Regions from separate parts of the Mesorhizobium sp. WSM4816 genome, predicted to be linked through region 2. Evidence: riboswitches for the same ligand, from Rfam matches in the RefSeq annotation. Region 2 holds a riboswitch; the other holds the start of a gene.
What was found. A riboswitch is a leader RNA that binds a small molecule or an ion and turns the genes downstream of it on or off. The one in region 2 is predicted to bind thiamine pyrophosphate.

Region 1: it holds a riboswitch for thiamine pyrophosphate, as region 2 does, so the genes downstream of both, thiB (thiamine ABC transporter substrate binding subunit) here and thiC (phosphomethylpyrimidine synthase ThiC) in region 2, are expected to answer to the same signal.

The regions. Positions count from the first base shown of each region.
Region 1 covers NZ_JBVVQR010000044.1:20,977-31,387, reverse strand. The annotation lists gene AC0L3H_RS29190 (ABC-F family ATP-binding cassette domain-containing protein) at 1-1,760, opposite strand, end outside; gene AC0L3H_RS29185 (thiamine diphosphokinase) at 1,762-2,406, opposite strand; TPP riboswitch at 2,508-2,621, shown strand; gene thiB (thiamine ABC transporter substrate binding subunit) at 2,665-3,678, shown strand; gene thiP (thiamine/thiamine pyrophosphate ABC transporter permease) at 3,934-5,553, shown strand; gene thiQ (thiamine ABC transporter ATP-binding protein) at 5,550-6,320, shown strand; gene AC0L3H_RS29165 (M48 family metalloprotease) at 6,612-8,039, shown strand; gene AC0L3H_RS29160 (RNA polymerase factor sigma-32) at 8,270-9,133, opposite strand; gene AC0L3H_RS29155 (amino acid ABC transporter substrate-binding protein) at 9,479-10,252, shown strand.
Region 2 covers NZ_JBVVQR010000001.1:346,271-356,681, forward strand. The annotation lists gene AC0L3H_RS01535 (ABC transporter ATP-binding protein) at 1-991, shown strand, start outside; gene AC0L3H_RS01540 (ABC transporter ATP-binding protein) at 994-1,962, shown strand; gene AC0L3H_RS01545 (hydroxymethylpyrimidine/phosphomethylpyrimidine kinase) at 2,079-2,843, opposite strand; gene AC0L3H_RS01550 (thiamine phosphate synthase) at 2,834-3,439, opposite strand; gene AC0L3H_RS01555 (thiazole synthase) at 3,436-4,209, opposite strand; gene thiS (sulfur carrier protein ThiS) at 4,214-4,411, opposite strand; gene thiO (glycine oxidase ThiO) at 4,380-5,381, opposite strand; gene thiC (phosphomethylpyrimidine synthase ThiC) at 5,378-7,207, opposite strand; TPP riboswitch at 7,309-7,425, opposite strand; gene AC0L3H_RS01575 (ABC transporter ATP-binding protein) at 7,506-9,146, opposite strand; gene AC0L3H_RS01580 (ABC transporter permease) at 9,143-10,066, opposite strand; gene AC0L3H_RS01585 (ABC transporter permease) at 10,070-10,411, opposite strand, start outside.

The DNA of each region.
Region 1 (10,411 bases), on a different contig from region 2:
AGCGTGGCGCGCTCCTTGTCGAGCGCGGCGATGGTCTTCTGGAATGAGGCCGGGTCGCGCTCGTAATAGGCCGGGTCGGCGATATTATCCTCCAGCCGTGATATCGAGGCGGTCACCGCGTCGATCTTCTTGGGCAGCGATTCCAGCGCGAATTTCTGCTTGAACGACAGTTTTTTCGCCGGGCCCTTCGGCGCCGTTGCCTCGGTCCGGGCTGCCGCCGCCACTTCACTCGTCTCGGCCTTCGGCCGTGCCTTGCGGTCGTCCAGCCTGGTGCCGCCGCGCTGCGCCAGCATGTCGGAATAGCCGCCGGCATATTCGATCCAGCGGCCGCCGCCTTCCGGCGCGATCAGGCTGGTCACCGTGCGGTCGAGGAAATCGCGGTCGTGGCTGACCAGGATGACGGTGCCGGCAAAACCGGCGACCAGTTCCTGCAGCAGTTCCAGCGTCTCCATGTCGAGATCGTTTGTCGGCTCGTCCAGCACCAAAAGATTTGCCGGCCGCGCCAGCACACGGGCGAGCAGCAGCCGCGCCCGCTCGCCGCCCGAAAGCTCGCGCACCGGCGTGCGCGCCTGTTCCGGCTTGAACAGGAAGTCCTTCATGTAGGAGACGACGTGGCGCTGCTCGCCGTTGATGACAAGGTTCTCGCCGCGGCCGTCGGTGAGATACTGCGCCAGCGTCTCTTGCGGGTCGACCGCCTCGCGTTTCTGGTCGAGCGTGGCGATCTCCAGATTGGTGCCGAGTCGCACCGTGCCTGAGTCCGGCTTCAATTCGCCGGTCAGCATCTTCAGCAGCGTCGTCTTGCCGACGCCGTTCGGGCCGACCAGGCCAACGCGGTCACCGCGCTGGATGCGGGTCGAGAAACCCCTGACCACGGTGAGGTCGCCAAAGCTCTTCTCGATGTTCCTGGCCTCGATCACCAGCTTGCCCGATTCGGCGGCGTCGCTGGCCACCATGGTCGCCGCACCCTCGGCGCCACGATGGCCGCGAAAGCGCTGGCGCATGGTCTGCAGTTCGCCGAGCCGGCGCATGTTGCGCTTGCGCCTTGCCGTCACGCCATAGCGCAGCCAGTGCTCCTCGCGCACGATCTGGCGGCCAAGCTTGTGCTGCTCGCGCTCTTCTTCTTCCAGAACGGTGTCGCGCCATTCCTCGAAATGGCCAAAGCCCTTGTCCAGCCTGCGGGTCTGGCCCCGATCGAGCCAGACGGTGGCGCGCGACACGCGCTCGAGGAAGCGGCGGTCGTGCGAGATGACGATCAGCGCCGAAGAGGTGCGGGCAAGCTCCTCCTCCAGCCATTCGATGACCGACAGGTCGAGATGGTTGGTCGGCTCATCGAGGAGGAGAATGTCGGGCTCCGGCGCCATGACGCGGGCCAGGGCAGCACGGCGGGCTTCGCCGCCGGAGAGATCGTTCGGCCGTTCCTCGCCGGACAGGCCGAGATGCTCCATCAGATAGGTGGCGCGGTAGGGATCGTCGGCGGGTCCGAGCCCCGCCTCGACATAGGCGCGGACGCTGGCGAAACCATCCATGTCGGGCATTTGCGGCAGGTAGCGCACTGTTGCCGAAGGCTGGCGGAACACCTCGCCATCCTGCGGCTCGATCAATCCCGCAGCGATCTTCAGCAACGTCGACTTGCCCGAGCCGTTGCGGCCGACCAGAGCGATCTTGTCGCCCGCCGACGCCGTCAGTTCCGTCCCGTCGAGCAGCGGCGTGCCACCGAAGGTCAGTTTTATCCCGTCGAGATTGAGAAGCGGCGGCGCCATGTCAGCTTTCAGGTAGGGGGAATGGATGGGCGAGCAACAGCGCGCGGCCGCTGCCCAGCGCGACTTCGAGCCGGCCCTTGACCTCGTTGGAAATGGTCAGCGACGAGCCGAACGCCACCTCGACATGGTTCAGCGGCCATTTGGCGCCGGTCACGGTCAGACCGGCAAGGTCGGAGAAGCCGAGAATCGAAAACAGCGTGCCGTCGGCGTAGTCGAAGCCGGCCTTTCCGGGAAGCAAGGGCACGCCTTCCTCTGCGCCACTGGTCAAAAGCACCTCTGTCCCTGCCTCGGCCAGCCGGACGCCGAGCGCCAGGTGCAGGAAGGCGTGGTCGGTGCGCTTGCCGCCGAACGCGCCGGCGAGCACGAGGCTGGTGGCGCCGCGTTCGAGCGCGGCGGCGATAGCCAGTTCGCCGTCGGTCTTGTCCTTTTCTGCCGGAAACACCTGGCGCGGCACTGCGGCGAGCTCGTCCGGCAAATCCGCCGGCACCGAATCGAAGTCGCCGACCCAGAGTTCCGGCGTCAGGCGCAGAGTCCGGGCATGGCTGATGCCGGCGTCGGCGGCGATGACACGCGTGCCTTCGACCTGGCGGTCGAGCAGCGGCGTGCGGATAAGGTCGCCGCCAAGCAGGATGGTGAATTTGCTCATATGCGTGGCCCTTACCAGCCCTGCTTGCGAAACGGAAGGCCGCGGTCTGGATGCCCGGCAACTTCCGCTTGCGCCGCAGATGGGCCGGGCCTATGTGTCGAAGCGCTCTAACGGGGTGCTGGACGCGATCTTCGCGGACCGGCTGAGAGGCAACCTGCCAACCCGCTGAACCTGATCCGGTTTGTACCGGCGGAGGGATTAGACGTTTCGGACAACCCGACGCCTCAATTCCCTTCAACGCCAACGAAGGAGGCGCCGATGCGCACGTTTTTATACACACTTGTTTCGGCAGTGCTGCTCGCGGCGACCGTTCTCGCCGGCACCGGGCCGGCATCCGCGCAGGAAAAACTCACCGTCTATACCTATGAGAGCTTCACCGCCGAATGGGGTCCAGGCCCGGCGGTCAAGAAGGCGTTCGAGGCCGAATGCGGCTGTATTCTCGAATTCGTCGCGGTCGCCGACGGCGTCGCCCTGCTCAACCGCGTCAGGCTGGAAGGGGCCGCGACCAAGGCCGACATCGTGCTCGGCCTCGACACCAATCTGACGGCGGAAGCCAAGGCCACCGGCCTGTTTTCGCCGCATGGTGCCGTCATCGACGTCAAGGTGCCGGGCGGCTGGAGCGACGATATTTTCGTGCCGTTCGACTATGGTTATTTCGCCGTCGTCTACGACACCGAAAAGCTGAAGACGCCGCCGAAGAGCCTGAAGGAACTGGTCGAGGGCAATGCCGATGAAAAGATCGTCATTCAGGATCCGCGCACCTCGACGCCCGGTCTCGGCCTGCTGTTGTGGGTGAAGTCGGTTTATGGCGACAAGGCGCCCGAAGCCTGGGCCAAGCTTAAGGCAAAGGTGCTCACCGTGACGCCGGGCTGGAGCGAGGCCTACGGCCTGTTCACCAAGGGCGAGGCGCCGATGGTGCTGTCCTACACCACGTCGCCGGCCTATCATATGGTCGCCGAAAACACCCAACGCTATCAGGCAGCGCCCTTCGACGAGGGCGCGTATCTGCAGATCGAGGTTGCCGGCATCACCAAATCAGGTGCGAAGAACCCGTTTGCGAAACAGTTCCTGACTTTCATGACCGGGCCGAAATTCCAGGATGTCATTCCCGAGACCAACTGGATGTTCCCTGCCGGCAAGACCGAGAAGCCGCTCAATCCGGCTTTCGAGAAGCTCGTCAAGCCGACCAAGACGTTGCTTTTCAGCCCCGAAGAGGTCGCCGCCAACCGCAAGGCCTGGGTCGACGAATGGCTGTCGGTGATGAGCAAGTAGGACTTAGATTTCTGCATGGTGTTCGCTCCACGCCACCCCCCTCTGGCCTGCCGGCCATCTCCCCCTCCAGGGGGGAGATCGGATGTCACTTCCGCTTTCGCCAATCGCAACAGTCGAAGGATTGAGGCGAGGGTGAAGCTTCCAATCTCCCCCCTTGTGGGGGAGATTGCCGGCAGGCCAGAAGGGGGTGGGCGGGAACTCGACCTCAGCCACATCCCATCTTTCAGCGCCCGCCGTTAAGTTGGGCAGCGCGGAATGCACACTGGCCATCGTAGAGATCCCCGCATCACCGCCGGCACCATCGCGCTTGCCGCTGTTGCGCTGCTGATCGGCGGCGCGTTCGCCGGGCTCATCGTCGAAGGCGCACGCGATCCGTCCGGCGCCGCGTCGGCCTTCGATTCCTACCTCTTCCGCGTCGCCCGATTCACGCTGTGGCAGGCATTGCTGTCGACGCTGCTCTCCGTCGTGCCGGCGCTGTTCGTGGCGCGGGCGCTGTCGCGGCATCCGCGCTTCTTCGGTCGCGGCCTCATCCTGCAGCTCTTCGCCGTGCCGCTCGCGCTGCCGGCCATCGTCGCAGCACTCGGGATTCTGGCACTCTATGGCCGTGCCGGCTATTTCGCCGGCGTGCTCAGCGCGATCGGCGGTCAGGGCTGGCCGGGCATATACGGCCTGTCCGGCATCCTCGTCGCCCATGTCTTCTTCAATCTGCCGCTGGCCACGCGGCTGTTCCTCGAAGCGCTTGCGACAGTGCCGGCCGACCAGTGGCGGCTGGCGAGCCAGCTCGGCATGGGCGCCAGGCCCGCCTTCCGGCTGATCGAATGGCCAACGCTGCGCGCGGCGCTGCCGGGCGTCGCCGGGCTTGTCTTCATGCTCTGCATCACATCCTTTACCATCGTACTCACGCTGGGCGGCGGGCCGCGTGCGACAACGCTGGAGGTCGCCATCTACCAGGCGCTGCGTTTCGATTTCGATCCTGCCCGCGCGGTGACGCTGACAGTGCTGCAGATCGCGCTGACCTTCGTCGTCGTGCTGGCATTGATGCGGCTCGGCGCCAATACCGTCGGCGACGCCAACCTGCCGGTGGCTTCGCGCCGCTATCTTTCGGCCGGCGCCGCCGAGACCGTGCTGAACGCAGCATTGATCATCCTCGCTTTGCTGTTCGTCGCCGGGCCGATGGCGGCCACGGTCACGTCAGGCCTTGGCGCCGATCTCGGCCGGCTGGCGGGCGAGAGCGCGGTGCGGCAAGCGGCGCTGACCAGCGCCGTGCTCGCCTTGCTGGCGGCGCTGCTTGCAGTGGCGCTGTCGCTGTCGCTGGTCATGGCACGCCGGGCGCTGGCCTTGAGGCGTCGCGTCGGCGCCAGGACGCTGCTCGAATACGCCACGGATACCGGCGCCGGCTTCGTCCTCGTCGTGCCGCCCGTCGTCATCGGCGCCGGCTGGTTCCTGCTCCTGCGGACCGTCAGCGACGTCTTTGCCATCGCCCCTGTCATGGTCGTCGCCGTCAATGCGGTGATGGCGATGCCGTTTGCCATCCGCGCCATTCGCCCCGGCTATGATGCGGCGAGCGAACGCCACGAACGGCTCTGTTTGCTGCTTGGCATTTCGGGCTGGAACCGTTTCCGGCTGGTCGACTGGCCGTCGCTGCGGCGGCCGCTCGCCACCGGTTTCGCGTTCGCGATGGCTTTGTCGCTCGGCGATCTCGGCGCCATTGCCCTGTTTGGCAGCGACTCCCTGCAGACGCTGCCTTATCTCCTGCTGGCCCGCATGGGCAGCTACCGCACGATGGACGCGGCCGGCCTGGCATTTCTGCTCGGCCTGGTCTGTCTCGCGCTTGTCCTGGCCGCGGACTGGCTGGGACGGGGAGAAAGATCATGACGCTCAACAGCGAAAACGGTACGGCTGTGCGGCTGGAAAAGGCCTCGTTCAGCTATGGCGAAGCGCCGTTTTTATTCGATGTCGAGTTCGCCGCCTCGAAGATCACCGCCATCATGGGGCCGAGCGGCTCGGGAAAATCGACACTGCTCAATCTGGTGGCCGGCTTCGAGACGCCGCAATCGGGCCGCGTGCTGATCGGCGGCGCCGATGTCGGCGCCAAACCGCCGTCGGCGCGACCCGTGTCGATGGTGTTCCAGGAAAACAATCTCTTCGCCCATCTTTCGGTCGAACGAAATGTCGGCCTTGGCCGCTCGCCATCGCTCAGGCTGACCGAGGCCGACCACGCTGCAATCGCCGCGGCGCTCAAGCGCGTCGGCCTTGCCGGCAAGCAACAGCGCCTGCCGCGCGAACTCTCCGGCGGCGAGCGGCAGCGCGTCGCGCTCGCCCGCGTCCTGGTGCGCGACCGGCCGGTGCTCTTGCTCGACGAACCGTTGGCCTCGCTCGGACCGGCGTTGCGCGACGACATGCTCGATCTGGTAGCCGACGTCCATGCGGAGCGGCGCATGACGGTGCTGTTCGTCACCCATCAGCCGGAGGACGCCCACCGTATCGGCCAGGACATGGTGTTCCTGGACAATGGCACGGTTGCCGCAACCGGGACTGTCGCCGATTTTTTTACCAAGGCTGGACCGGAAGCCTTTCGGCGCTATATCGGTGCAGGTCCGTTTGGCGCAGGATCACGAGATGTTGCCCGGAAGCGGACATAATTTACGGCCAAACCGGCTTCAGGCGATGTGGCGTTTGCTTGCCATGGTCAACGTAGTGTGGCTAGGTCCTCCGATACTGGTCCGGCATAGGTTGTGATTTGCCACTACGGTGCCATCCGCGCTCGTGGGCTCGAAGGACTCTGTGGCAGTTGATTTTGCGCATGATCTGAAAATCGATGCCCGATTTTCGGGCCATGTGCTGAGAGCCGAAAGGAAGCTGTTCTGCCGACCGGCACAGACAGAGTGAGAAGGAAACCGCTGGCGCGCTTCCTGGCGCTGGCCGGCTTTGCCATGGCGTTGGCAAGCTGCCAGATGTTCACGCCTCCGGACGTTCAGGTATCCGGCTTCCAGCCTTCTAGCAAACCGGTCACCGTCGACAATGTTGCCGCCAACAGCAAGGTCGCCGAAATGGCCAAGGCGCAGCATCCGCGCATCCTCGCGACCTATGGCGGCGAATATTCCGATCCCAAGCTCGAGCGCATGGTCGCCAAGGTCGTCGGCAGCCTGACGGTGGTTTCGGCCAACCCGAGCCAGACCTACCGCATCACGATCCTCAATTCGCCCAACGTCAACGCTTTCGCATTGCCTGGCGGCTATCTCTACATCACGCGCGGCCTGTTGGCGCTGGCCAACGATTCGGCCGAACTCGCCGCGGTCATCGCGCATGAGATGGGCCATGTCACTGCAAACCACGGCTTGCAGCGCCAGCAGCTCGAGGCCGAGGAAGGCTTTGCGACAAAAGTCGTCTCGGATGTGCTCGGCGACAGCCCGACCGCCAAGGCGGCACTGATCCGCGGCAAGCTGCGGCTTGCCCAGTTCTCGCGCAATCAGGAGCTGGAGGCCGACGGCATCGGCATCAAGTCGATCGGCGAGGCGGGCTTCGATCCGTTTGCCGCTGGCCGCTTCCTGCAGTCCATGTCGGCCTACACCGATTTCCGCTCGATCAGCGGCGCCACCGACGCCAGCCTCGACTTCCTGGCAACGCACCCGAACACGCCGCAACGCATCGATCTGGCGCAGCGCCATGCCCGCCAGTTCGGCGCGCCCGGCGTCGGCACGCGCGACCGCGACGCCTTCCTCGCCGGCATAGACGGGCTGCTCTACGGCGACACGCCGGAGGAAGGCTATGTGCGTGGCGAAACCTTCCTGCATCCGGGGCTCGGCGTGTCGTTCTCGGTGCCCGACGGCTTCATCATCGACAACTCGGCCGCGGCGGTGACGGCAACCGGACCGGGCGACATAGCGATCCGCTTCGACGGCGTCTCGATCGACAGGAACCGATCGCTGACCGACTACCTCCGCAGCGGCTGGGTGGCCGGTCTCGACGAAAGCAGCGTGCGCCAGGAAACAATCAACGGCAACGAGGCGGCGACGGCGCATGCCAGCGCCGAGGGCTGGCAGTTCGGCATCGCGGTGATCCGCGCCGGCGGCCAGGTCTACCGGCTGCTGACGGCAGCCCCCTCCGCCAGCACCTCGCTGGACGCGGTGGCGCGCTCGGTCAGCGGCTCGTTCCGGATCTTGAGCGCGGCCGAAAAAGCAGCGCTGAAGCCGCTGCATATCCGCGTCGTCACGGTCCGGCCCGGACAGACCATGGGTTCGCTCGCGGCGCAGATGGTCGGCGTCGACCGCAAGCTCGACCTGTTCAGGGTGCTCAATGCAATGTCGCCCGGCGCAGCCGTTTCGGCCGGCGACAAGGTCAAGATCATCACCGACAGATAGAGTGTGTCGATATTCAGGTGATGCCGGCCCGCAAACGGCAATTTCCTGCGCTTCCGACCTTCGCCGGCCGGAGCACTCATGAGCGGTCGCGGCAGTAAGGCTACGGCCGGCGTAGGCCGGTGCTCACGTACTTTATGTACGCTCCGCTCCGGTTCTCGGAAACCACCTGGTTTGGTCGCTTCGCGCCCGTCTTCGACTCCGACTCGTCCTAACCTGAATCGCAACACACCCTAGGCGGCGGTCGCCAGAAACTCGGGGTTTTGCTTCACCAGCGCTATCTTGAGCTTTTCCATGGCGCGTGCCTCGATCTGGCGGACGCGTTCCTTGGAGATGCCAAGCGCCTCGCCGAGGGCTTCGAGCGTCGCGCCCTCGTCGCTCAGCCGGCGTTCCTCGATGATCCTGAGCTCGCGGGCGTTGAGCGCGCCGAGCGCGGTTTTCAGCCATATAGAGCGGCGTTCGACATCGATCGTGTCGCCCACGACTTCGTCCGGCAAAGGATCGTCCGAAACCAGAAAATCCATTCGCTCGGTGGCGCCCGCATCGTCGGCGAGCGGCTGGTTGAGCGAACTGTCGGGGGCCGAAAGGCGCGAGTCCATCATCGCCACGTCGGCCTCGGAGACGCCAAGCGCCACCGACACCTCGCGGTAGAGCGAGGTGTTCGAGATCGGCTCGGCACCGTTCGCCAAGCGGGCGCGCAGGCGCCGCAAATTGAAGAACAGCGCCTTTTGCGCCGAACTGGTGCCGCCACGCACGATCGACCAGTTGCGCAGGATATAGTCCTGCATCGAGGCACGGATCCACCACGTCGCATAGGTCGAAAACCGCACCTCGCGCTCCGGTTCGAAACGGGCCGCTGCCTCCAGCAGGCCGACATGGCCTTCCTGCACCAGGTCGCCGAGGGGCAGGCCATAGTGGCGGAACTTCGAGGCCATGGAAATAACCAGCCGCATATGCGCCATGGCGATTTGGTGCAGTGCCTGCTGGTCGTTGTCTTCCTTCCAGCGCAGCGCGAGAACATGCTCCTCGTCGCGCTCGAGATAGGGGGCTTTCATCGCCGCGCGGACCATGGTTCGCCCTGCCGTATCTTCCATCATGCCACGCTCCCTGTTCCGGGCGTTGCGGTGCGATCGCTCGCCCCTGAGCTGGCATCGTGGTTGAATTGGCGACGCCGCGCCCTACAACAGCCAACAAACGTGCCACCCGCGCGAATGGTTCCGCCGCTGATGTCGCGTGGATTGCACTGTTCGAAAGCTCGATGCGGCGGTCGCTCCTCGGCCGGTTGGCGTGAGTCGATGTGGTTTTGAGAATTGGATTTCGAAAGTGTCTCATTTTTGAAATCTGGTTTCTTATTTCGCCAGGCTGCATCTGTCAGTTTCCGGCGCTCACAAATGCGCCGGACGCCGGCCCCGGACGCCGGCCAATGACGGGATCACAGAAAAATGAAATGGCTCAAATCGCTTATCGTCGCCGCAACACTGCAGGTACTGGCTGGCACATCAGGCCATGCCGGCGCCAATCTCGATCAGATCAAGCAGGCCGGTGTCTTCAAGGTCGGCACGGAAGGTACCTATGCCCCCTTCACCTATCATGATGCCTCGGGCGAACTGGTCGGCTTCGACGTCGAGATTGCCAAGGCGATCGCCGAGCGACTCGGCGTCAAGGCCGAATTCCTCGAAGGCAAATGGGATGGGCTGATCGCCGGCCTCGACGCCGAGCGCTATGACGCTGTTATCAACCAGGTCGGCATCACCGAGGAGCGCAAGGCCAAGTATGATTTCTCCGATCCCTATATTGCTTCCAAGGCGGTGCTGATCGTGCGCGGCGACAATACCGACATCAACAGCTTTGCCGACCTGAAGGGCAAGAAGGCGGCGCAGTCGCTGACCTCGAATTTCGGCAAGCTCGCCGAAGCGAACGGCGCCGAACTCGTCGGTACCGATGGCTTCGACCAATCGATCCAGCTGCTTCTTACCGGCCGCGCCGATGCCACCATCAACGACAGCCTGTCCTTCCTCGATTTCAAGAAGCACAAGCCCGACGCCAACGTGAAGATCGCCGCGCAGGAAGAAAACGCCGACTATTCCGGCGTCCTCGTGCGCAAGGGCGATCCGGAACTGGTCGCCGCCATCAATCGGGCGCTGGCCGATATCAAGTCCGACGGCACCTACCAGAAGATCGCCGACACTTACTTCGGCCAGGACGTTTCGAAGTAAGCGCATTTCACGGAGCCGGCTGGTTGCCGGCCCGCATGGCCAAGTATCGCGGCGAGCCGTCTTTGACGGCCGCCGCTTTTGGCGTGATATGACGACCGTATGGTCGCGCCTCGATGCTGCCGGGCCGATTTTGGGCGGCAATCTCGCAAGGAGAGTTTT
Region 2 (10,411 bases):
CTCGATTTCCGGTCTGCGGGCGGTGTTCCGTATCGCCGGACGCGACATCGCCGCCGTGCAGGACGTCGACCTGGTGATAGGTTCGGGCGAGACGGTTGCGCTGGTCGGCGAGTCGGGATCGGGCAAGTCGGTTACCAGCCTGTCGATCATCGGCCTGCTGCCGAAGAAGGTCGGACGCATTGCCGAGGGCTCGATCGCGCTGCGGCGCAGGGACGGCACGGTCACCGAACTGACCGGCCTTGATCCCGAGTCGCTGCGCAAGGTGCGCGGCAACGACATCGGCATGGTGTTCCAGGAGCCGATGACCAGCCTCAATCCGGTCTACAGCATCGGCGAACAGATCGCCGAGCCGATCCGCATCCATCTCGGAAGGTCGCATCGGGATGCGGCCACTGAGGCCGTGCGGCTGCTGGCTCAGGTCGGAATTCCCGACCCTGATCGGCGGGCGCGGCAATACCCGCATGAGCTGTCGGGAGGGATGCGCCAGCGCGCCACCATCGCCATGGCCTTGTCGTGCGATCCGACCTTGCTGATCGCCGACGAGCCGACCACCGCGCTCGACGTCACCATCCAGGCCCAGATTCTCGACCTGCTGGCCGCGCTGCAGGCGCAACGCGGCATGGGCATTCTATTCGTCACGCACAATCTCGGCGTCGTTGCCGAGATCGCCGACCAGGTCGCGGTGATGTATGCCGGGCGCATCGTGGAATCGGGTCCGGTGAGCGAGGTGTTCAACCGTCCGCGTCATCCCTACACCGCCGGGCTGATGCGTTCGGTCCCGCGGCTTGGCCAGGCTACTACGCTGAAGGCAGCAGGAACGCCGCTGCCGACCATCGCCGGCAATGTTCCATCGCTTGCCTTGCTGCCCAAGGGCTGCTCTTTCGCGCCGCGTTGCGCCCTGGCTGTCGATGCCTGCCGCACTGCTGTACCGCCATTGTTCGCGGCGACGACGACCCAGCAAAGCCGCTGTTTGCGCTGGGAGGAACTCTGACAGTGGACGCTCCCTTCCTTTCAGTCAGGAACCTGACCAAGCATTTTGCGCCGACGGCGTTCTCGCGCGGTCCTGTCGTCAGGGCGCTGGACGATATTTCCTTCGACATCGCGCGCGGCCAGGTGGTCGGCCTCGTCGGCGAATCCGGGTCGGGCAAGACCACGATCGGCCGCTCGGTGCTGCGTCTCATCGAGCCGACGTCCGGCGAAATAAGCTTTGACGGCGTCGATATCACCAAGCTGAGCGCCGGGCCTCTGGCTCGCCAGCGCCGCAAGATGCAGTATATTTTCCAGGATCCGTTCGCCAGCCTGTCGCCGCGCATGACCATCGGTCAGATCCTGACCGAAGGCCTCGATATTCAGGGCATCGGCAGCAGGCGCGAGCGGCGGGCGAAGGCTGAGAAGGCGCTTGCTGCTGTTGAGTTGCCAGTCGATGCCTATGATCGCTACGCCCACGAATTTTCGGGCGGGCAGCGCCAGCGCATCGGCATCGCCCGGGCGCTTACGCTCGAACCCGAATTCATCGTCGCCGACGAGCCGGTCTCTGCCCTCGATGTCTCCATTCAGGCGCAGATCATCAATCTTTTGCGCGACCTGCAGGTCCGGCTCGGCCTGACCATGCTGTTCATTTCGCATGACCTGGCCGTCGTCGAATATATCTGCGACACGGTGATCGTTCTCTACCTCGGCCGCATCATGGAAGTCGCGCCTGCTGCCGCGCTCTATGCCCGGCCGCAGCATCCCTATACGCGCGCGCTGCTCTCGGCCATTCCGTCGCTCGACCCGCTGGCCAGGCAAGGCCGGCAGGTGCTGAAGGGCGACATTCCAAGCCCGGCAAATCCGCCGACCGGGTGTGTTTTCCGAACCCGCTGCCCGGTTGCCCTCGACGCTTGCGCCGGCATCGTCCCGCCGTTGCGGGCAACAACGTCCGATGGCCATTTGAAGGCCTGCATTCGCGACGACATCGCTTGAGACAAGACCCGACAAGGCGATTTACTTCGCGTGCTGTCTGAGAGACTCTCCGAAGGAAGGCGAAGAACCGGCCGCCAGCTTGCTGCCCAGAAAAGCCCCCGCCAAGCTCAACCGCCTCAATCCCGAGAGATCGATTTCCGAAGCTTCTCGAAAACCAACAGCTTGCTTTTGCGCACGCCGTCTTCAAGCAGGCTTCCGTTTGCCAGGTGCGCGGCGATGGCGCTGGCCAGCGCGCAACCCGTCCCGCGCATCGATCCGCCAAGACGCGGCGCATCGAAGCGGATGGGCTCTTGATCGGCGCGCAGCAGGATGTCCGTCGATCGACACCCCGCGGCGTGGCCGCCCTTGATCAGCAGGGCCTGCAATCCGGCGGTGAGCAATTTCTGACCTTGTTGCAATGCGCCGTCCTCGTCGATGGCCGGGTCTGAGCCGGCAAGGACAGCCAGTTCGATGAGGTTGGGTGTGACGAGACGGCAAAGCGGGATGAGTTCATGCTTCAGGACGCCGATAGCGCCTGTGTCCAGAAGCGGCCAACCCGAAGAAGAGACCAGCACCGGGTCGATGACTGCCGGTATCTGTGGGTTTTGGCGCAGCACATCCGCGACGGCGACGATGGTTTGCTCCGTCGCGAGCATGCCGATTTTGATCGCCCCGACCGCATTGGCTTGCAGCGCGGCACGCATCTGATCGGCCACCAGCCCGGGTTGCAACTTGTGGATTTGCGCGACGGCTTCATGCGTCTGCACCGTCACGGTGGTAACGGCAAGGCAGGTGCGCAAGTCGAGGGCGGAGATCGTCTCAATGTCGCGGACTATGCCGGCGCCGCCGCTGGAGTCCGAGCCGCCGACGACAAGCACATGCGGTTCGCGCCTCAACGCCATCGGCTCGTCTTTTCGATCCACTGGCGCGTTCGCGCTTCCGGATCGGCATCCAATGTGATGTCGGTCACTACCGCGGCGCTGTCCGCACCGGCACCGAAGACGCCCTCGATCCGGTCGGGATTGAGGCCGCCAATCGCGACCAGAGGTGTCGGCGCGATCCGGCGCTTCCATTCGCCAAGCCGTTCGAGCCCCTGCGGCGCCCATTTCATCTGTTTCAGGATGGTCGGATAGACTGGGCCGAGCGCGATATAGTCCGGTCTGGCGGCAAGGGCTGTTTCGAGTTCGAGATGGTCGTGCGTGCTGAGGCCGAGACGGAGACCCGCAGCCCTTATCCGGGTAAGGTCCGCCGCTTGCAGATCTTCCTGTCCGAGATGAATGAAATCGCAGTCCTCCTCGATCGCCAGCCGCCAGAAGTCATTGATGATGAGCTGGCATTTGTAACCGGCGCACAAGGCCTTCGCCTTGCGGATCTCGGCGCGCAACGCAGCCTCGTCGAGGTTCTTGACGCGAAGCTGCACCAGCCTGACGCCGAGCGGCGCCAGCCTTTCAATCCAGGCGGCGCTGTCGACGATCAGATAAAAAGGATCGAGTTTCATTGAAAGACTGCCCGGCCGATTGTCGGCGTCGATGGGACGGCGAGGTCGCGCGGCTCGAGCAGGCCGGAGCGATAGGCCTCACGGCCGGCATCGACCGCCTTGCCGAACGCGCGCGCCATGCCGATCGGATCGGCGGCCTTGGCCACTGCCGTGTTGAGGAGCACCGCGTCGAAGCCGAGTTCCATCACGAGAGCCGCGTGAGATGGGCGGCCGAGGCCCGCATCCACGATCAGCGGGACATCCGGGAAATGGCCGCGCATCGAGCGGAGCGCGGTGATATTTACCGGTCCAAGCGCAGAACCGATCGGCGCGCACCAGGGCATGAGCACCCCGCATCCGGCTTCCAGCAATCGCTCGGCGACGACGAGATCGTCCGTCGTGTAAGGAAATACAGCAAACCCGTCGTCGCACAGGATTCGCGCGGCCTCGACCAAGCCGAAGACGTCAGGCTGCAGCGTGTCATGATTGCCGATCACCTCGAGCTTGATCCAGTTCGTGCCGAAGACCTCGCGCGCCATCTTTGCGGTCGTGACGGCTTCCTTGACGGAGTGACAACCGGCGGTGTTGGGAAGGACATGCAGCCGCAGCGATTGGATAAGCGACCAGAATTTCTCGCCACCCTTGCCGCCGGCCATTTCGCGGCGCAATGAGACGGTCACCGCGGACGCGCAGGATGCCTTGACCGCATCGGCAAGAATGGCGGGCGAGGGGTACTGTGCGGTGCCGAGAAGCAGGCGCGACGGAAGCTTGGTTCCGTAAAGCTCGATCACGTTGCTAACCTCCTTGCATGGGTGAGAGAATTTCGATCCGGTCGCCGTCCTTCAACTGGAACAGCGCCCGCTCAGTCGCGTGCACAACCTCGCTGTTCACGGCCGTTGCAAGCCAGTTGCCCTCGTAGTCAAGCGCGGCGAGAAGCTCCGCCAGGGTGGCGGCGGTGATCTCATGCGCTTCGCCGTTGACCGTCAGTTTCATCAGTAAGTTCCACCGGTTTGTCAGTATCGAAAACAAGGTCGGCCGCCCGGCGCGCCATGGCGGGGGCCAGCAGGAAACCATGGCGGTAGAGCCCGTTGATCGCGACGCTCCTGCCATGCGCTTCGACGCGCGGCAGGTTGTCGGAAAACGCCGGGCGAATGCCGACGCCCGTCTCAACGATCGCGGCCTCGCCAAAGGCGGGATGAACCGAATAGGCGGCGTTCAGGAGCTCCATCATCGCCCGTACCGTGACCGGCTCCGTGGACAGGCTCTCGACCATCGTTGCACCAGCCATGAAATGGTGGTCGGCGCGCGGCGCCAGATAGAGCGGCAAACGCGGGTGCAGCAGCCTGACTGGGCGCGACAGCGAGATGTCCGGTGTACGCAGGATCAGCATCTCGCCGCGCACGCCGCGAAGCCTTTCATCGCTGGACGCCATTCCCATGCAGTCGATCTCGCGGTCGAATCCCGTCACGTGCCGGGCGTCCACTCCGAAGCGGAACTCGACGCCGCTTGCGGCGAGTTTTTCATGCAGCGCCGCCATTGCTCGGCGTGGGTCGAGATGGGCCTCGCCCGGAAAGAACAGCCCGCGACGGAAGCGGCCGGCGATCTCGGGTTCCAGGAGCGCGATTTCGTCTTCGTCGACCCGCCGATGACCCGACGTGCGGCTTGCAAACCGGGCGAGTTCGCCCGCATCCCGCGGCATTGCCAAAACGAGTGTTCCGGCCCGCGTGACATGACCCGGCAGGACCGCATCCCACCAGTCGGCGGCGTCGCGTCCGAGATCCAGCACCGGCTGCTCGGCGCTTTCGCGCTCGCACCAGGGCGCCAGCATGCCGCCGGCCATCCATGATGCGTTGCCGCCAAGGCCATGCCGGGTCTCGGCAATGGTTACCGCAGCACCGCGGGCGGCGAGTTCGAAGGCGGCGGTGAGGCCGGCGACGCCAGCCCCTTTGACCAGCAGCCTCATGACGGCTCCGGCATCTTCGGCATGGGCGGTTCGCCGTCCACCGGCATATAAAGATTGCCGCCCTCGCGGTACTTCGCGGCCATCGCCGCCATGCCCTCTTTCTGTGCCTCGGCCCGAATGTCGTGGGAGATGCGCATCGAGCAGAATTTCGGCCCGCACATCGAGCAGAAATGCGCCAGCTTGTGCGCCTCCTTCGGCAACGTCTCGTCGTGGAAGGAGCGCGCGGTTTCGGGGTCGAGCGACAGGTTGAACTGGTCTTCCCAACGAAACTCGAACCGCGCCCTCGACAGCGCATCGTCGCGGAGCTTCGCTGTCGGATGACCCTTGGCGAGGTCGGCGGCGTGCGCGGCTATCTTGTAGGTGATGACGCCCGTCTTGACGTCGTTGCGGTCGGGGAGACCGAGATGCTCCTTGGGCGTGACATAGCAGAGCATCGCCGTGCCGTACCAGCCGATCATCGCAGCGCCGATGCCTGAGGTGATGTGGTCGTAGCCGGGTGCGATGTCGGTGGTCAGCGGCCCAAGCGTGTAGAAGGGCGCCTCGCCGCAGACTTCGAGCTGCCTGTCCATGTTCTCCTTGATCTTGTGCATCGGAACATGGCCCGGCCCCTCGATCATGACCTGGCAATCCTTGGCCCAGGCGACCTTTGTCAACTCGCCGAGCGTTTCCAGTTCGGCGAACTGCGCCGCGTCGTTGGCGTCGGCGATCGAGCCGGGACGAAGGCCGTCGCCGAGCGAGAACGACACGTCGTAAGCGCGGCAGATGTCGCAGATTTCCTCGAAATGCTCGTAGAGGAAGCTTTCGCGGTGGTGATGCAGGCACCACTTGGCCATGATGGAGCCGCCGCGCGACACGATGCCGGTGACCCGGTCGACCGTCAGCGGGATGTAGTGCAGCCGCACACCGGCATGGATGGTGAAATAGTCGACGCCCTGTTCGGCCTGTTCGATCAGCGTATCGCGGTAGATTTCCCAGGTCAGGTCCTCGGCGATCCCTCCGACCTTCTCAAGCGCCTGGTAGAGCGGCACGGTTCCGATCGGCACAGGCGAATTGCGGACGATCCATTCGCGGATGTTGTGGATGTTGCGACCGGTCGACAGGTCCATGACGGTGTCGGCTCCCCAGCGGATCGCCCAGACCATTTTTTCGACCTCTTCGGCCATCGACGAGGTGACGGCTGAATTGCCGATATTGGCATTGATCTTGACCAGGAAATTGCGGCCGATGATCATCGGCTCGCTCTCCGGGTGGTTGATGTTGGAGGGAATGATAGCCCGTCCGCGCGCTATCTCGTCGCGCACGAATTCCGGCGTGACGAAGTCCGGGATCACCGCGCCGAAAGAGTTGCCGTCGCGCTGCATCCCGCCGCGTAAGCTCTCGCGGCCGAGATTCTCGCGAATGGCGACGAACTCCATTTCGGGGGTGATGATCCCGGCCCGCGCATAGGCAAGCTGCGTCACCGCTTTGCCCGTTTTTGCCTTTAGCGGCCGGTGGCGCACGGGAAATTCCGGCGTCAGGCGCTCACCTGACGCAAAGCCGTTGTCCTCCGGCCTGACACTGCGGCCATCGTGGAATTCGACGTCGCCGCGCGCCGTAACCCATTCATGGCGAAACCTGGCGAGGCCCTTTTCGATGCTGGTTTCGACAGTCGGGTCCGTATAGGGACCGGACGGATCGTAAACGGTGACAGGCGGTTCGCCTGCCGTCGGATGGACAGCGATTTCCCGCATCGGCACCCTGATCTGCGGGTGAATAAGGCCGGGTTTGTGGATTTTCCTTGAGGCGGGCAGCGGTCCCGTCGACACGGCGGGGGAAATGGCATTCATTATGAGGCTCCTTTGCTCATGCATTGGAGACCCAGTTCTGTGCCGGAAGGATGAAAAGACGCTTTGGTCTGCCTGCTTACAGGTTTTCGGGCATGGACTCCCGCAAAGCGCTTGCACCGTCCCTACGCCAGTATGAACTGGATCAGGTTCAACGGGTCACTGCGCCGCGAAAGCCAGCAGTATCTCAGCCCCTTGCCGGGACCCCCCTGGTGAATGGGTCAAATTGAGCGGGCGATCGCCATTTTGTCAAGCGCATTCGGCCCATCAGTCGGCAACGCTAGCTGGGCGCGCGGACGAACTATTGAGCCTGCGTAAGCCATTTGGGCCTGGGCACAGCCTGCAACAGGCTTTGCGTATATTTGTGGCGAGGCGCCCCGAACAGCGCCGCGGTTTGACCTTCCTCGACAATCCTTCCGTCTTTCATGACCATGATCCGGTCGGCGAAATGGCGCACGATCGGCAAGTCGTGGGTGATGAAAATATAGGAGAGGCCGAGCCTGGTCCTGAGGTCGGCCAGAAGGTCGATCACCTGCGCCTGGATAGAGACGTCGAGCGCCGAAACCGCCTCGTCGCAGACGATCAGTTCCGGCTCGCTGGCAAGTGCGCGCGCAATGGCGATGCGCTGTCGCTGGCCGCCGGAAAACTGGTGCGGGTAGCGCTCGGCGTGCTCCGGCAACAGCCCAACCAATTCCAGGAGCTCTGCCACGCGAGCCTTCCACCTGTCCTTCGGCAGGATATCGCGGTGGATCACCCAGGGCTCGGAAATGATCGAATAAACGCGCATGCGCGGATTCATCGATCCGTATGGATCCTGGAAGATCATCTGGACCTTGCGCCGAAACGCCATGAGGCGCTTCCCATTCATGTCGAAGATGTTCTCACCGGCAAAGACCGCGCTACCGGCGCTTGGCGCGTTCAGCCCCAGCAGCATGCGCGCGACGCTCGATTTGCCGGACCCGGACTCGCCGACGATGCCGAGCGTTTCTCCTCTCCTGACCTCGAAGCTTATGTCATCCACCGCCTTGAACGTCCGCTTGCTGCTAAAAGCTCCGGAAGCAAGCTCATAGTGCTTGGTGAGATGTTCCACCTTGAGCAGCGTCTCGCCGGCGACCGCCGTCGAACGCCTGTTGGGCGCCTCCGCTGCGTTGCCGTGGGGCAGGGCGGCGATGAGGCGGCGGGTATAGGCGTGCTGCGGATTGCTGAAGACCTCCTTGGCGATGCCTGTCTCGACGACCTTGCCGCCGTTCATGACGATGATCCGGTCCGCCATGGACGCGGCGACTTCGAGGTCGTGGGTGATCATGATCAACGCCATGCCGGTTTCGCGCTGGAGATCGCGCAGCAGATCGAGGATCTGCGCTTGCACGCTGACGTCCAGGGCAGTCGTCGGCTCATCGGCGATCAGGATGTCCGGTTTCAACGCGATCGCCATGGCAATCATCACGCGCTGGCGCTGTCCGCCCGAGAATTGATGCGGATAGAAGTCGACGCGGTTTTGCGGCTCTGGAATGCCGACCCGCCGAAGCAGTTCTATCGTCTTGGCGCGTGCGGCCTTGCCGGCTGCCGCACCGTGGCTCTCAAAGACCTCCTCGATCTGGCGCCCCACCGTGTAGACCGGGTTCAAATAGGCGAGCGGATCCTGAAAGATCATCGCAATCCTGCGGCCGTTGATGCTTCGGCGCGCCTCGGCACCGAGGCCTGACAGTTCGACGCCGTCGAAGAAGCAGGAGCCGGCCACGATATCGCCTGGCGGGCAGTCGACGAGATCCATCACCGTGCTGGTGCTGACGCTCTTTCCCGAACCGCTTTCGCCGAGGATCACCAGCGTCTCGCCACGGCTGACGTGGAAAGAGACATCGTCGACGGCGCGTACCGGCTGGTCATCCGAAAGAAAATCGACGGTCAGGCCCTCGAGCTTGAGAATGGTCGCGTTGCTCATCGGGCAGCTTTTCGCAATGTCTGAAGGCGCCAGCGTTGCTGCGGATCGGCAACGGTGCGTGCCCAGTTCGAGAGGATGTTGAGCGACAGCGTCGTCAGCATGATTGCAAGGCCCGGCCAGAATGCGATCCACCAGGCGGTGGCAAGATAGCCGCGGCCGTTTGCCACCATCGCACCCCACGTGAAGTCCGGTGGCTGAATGCCGAGGCCAAGGAAACTCAGCGCCGATTCCGACAAAATGACGGTCGCGAAATCAATGGCTGAAATCGTCACCAATGTCGGCAGGACCAGGGGGGCGATGTGCCGGATGATGATCCGGGCCGGCTTCGCGCCCATGGCTCGCGCCGCGCTGACGAACATGCGCTCGCGCAGCTCCAGCACTTCCGCGCGCGCAGTTCTGAGGTAGATCGGCATGCGCGTCACGGCGAGAACGATCACCAGGTTGGTGATGCTTGGGCCCAGTGTGTAGAGCACGATGAGCGCCAGCAGCAGCGAGGGAAAGCTCATGACGACATCGGCCAGGCGCAGGATGAGATGACTGTACCAGCGCTCCGAATAGCCCGCTATCAGGCCCAGCGTTCCACCGACCAGCATTGACGCGAACACCGCCGCCGCGGCAATGCCGAACGTGTTCTGCGCGCCGACAATCAGCCTGGCCAGGATCGGCCGGCCGAGGGTGTCGGCGCCAAGGACGTAGATCCAGCCGCTGGCCAGCGAGAACGGGGCGAGGTTGCGCTGGCGCAGCCCGAGCCGCGATGCGGCGTCGCCCACCAGCCACGGGCCAAGGACCGCCGCGATGACGACGATCGCCAGGAAAATAGCAGCGGCGAGCGCAAGCCTGTCGCGCTTCAAATAGGCGAAAAGCACGCGACCGCTGCCTGGAACGGCCGCCGGCTTGATGTCGGGGGTGATGATCGTCATGGCTCAGTACCGGATGCGCGGATCGAGAACCGCGTAGAGCAGGTCGATCGCGATGTTGAGGATGAAGATGGCGGTTGCCGTCACCAGAATGGTCGACTGGACGACGGCAAAATCGCGCTGGATGATCGAATCGATCATCAGCTTGCCGATGCCGGGCCAGCCGAATATCGACTCCACGACGACGGCGCCGTTGACGAGGCTGGTCGCCAGGTCGCCGGCGACCGTGACGACCGGCAGCAGCGAGTTGCGAAGCGCATGCCCGAAGATGATCTTCTGCCGCGGCAGGCCCTTGGCCCTTGCGGTCTTGATGTATGGAGAGGCAAGCGCCGACAGCATGGTTCCGCG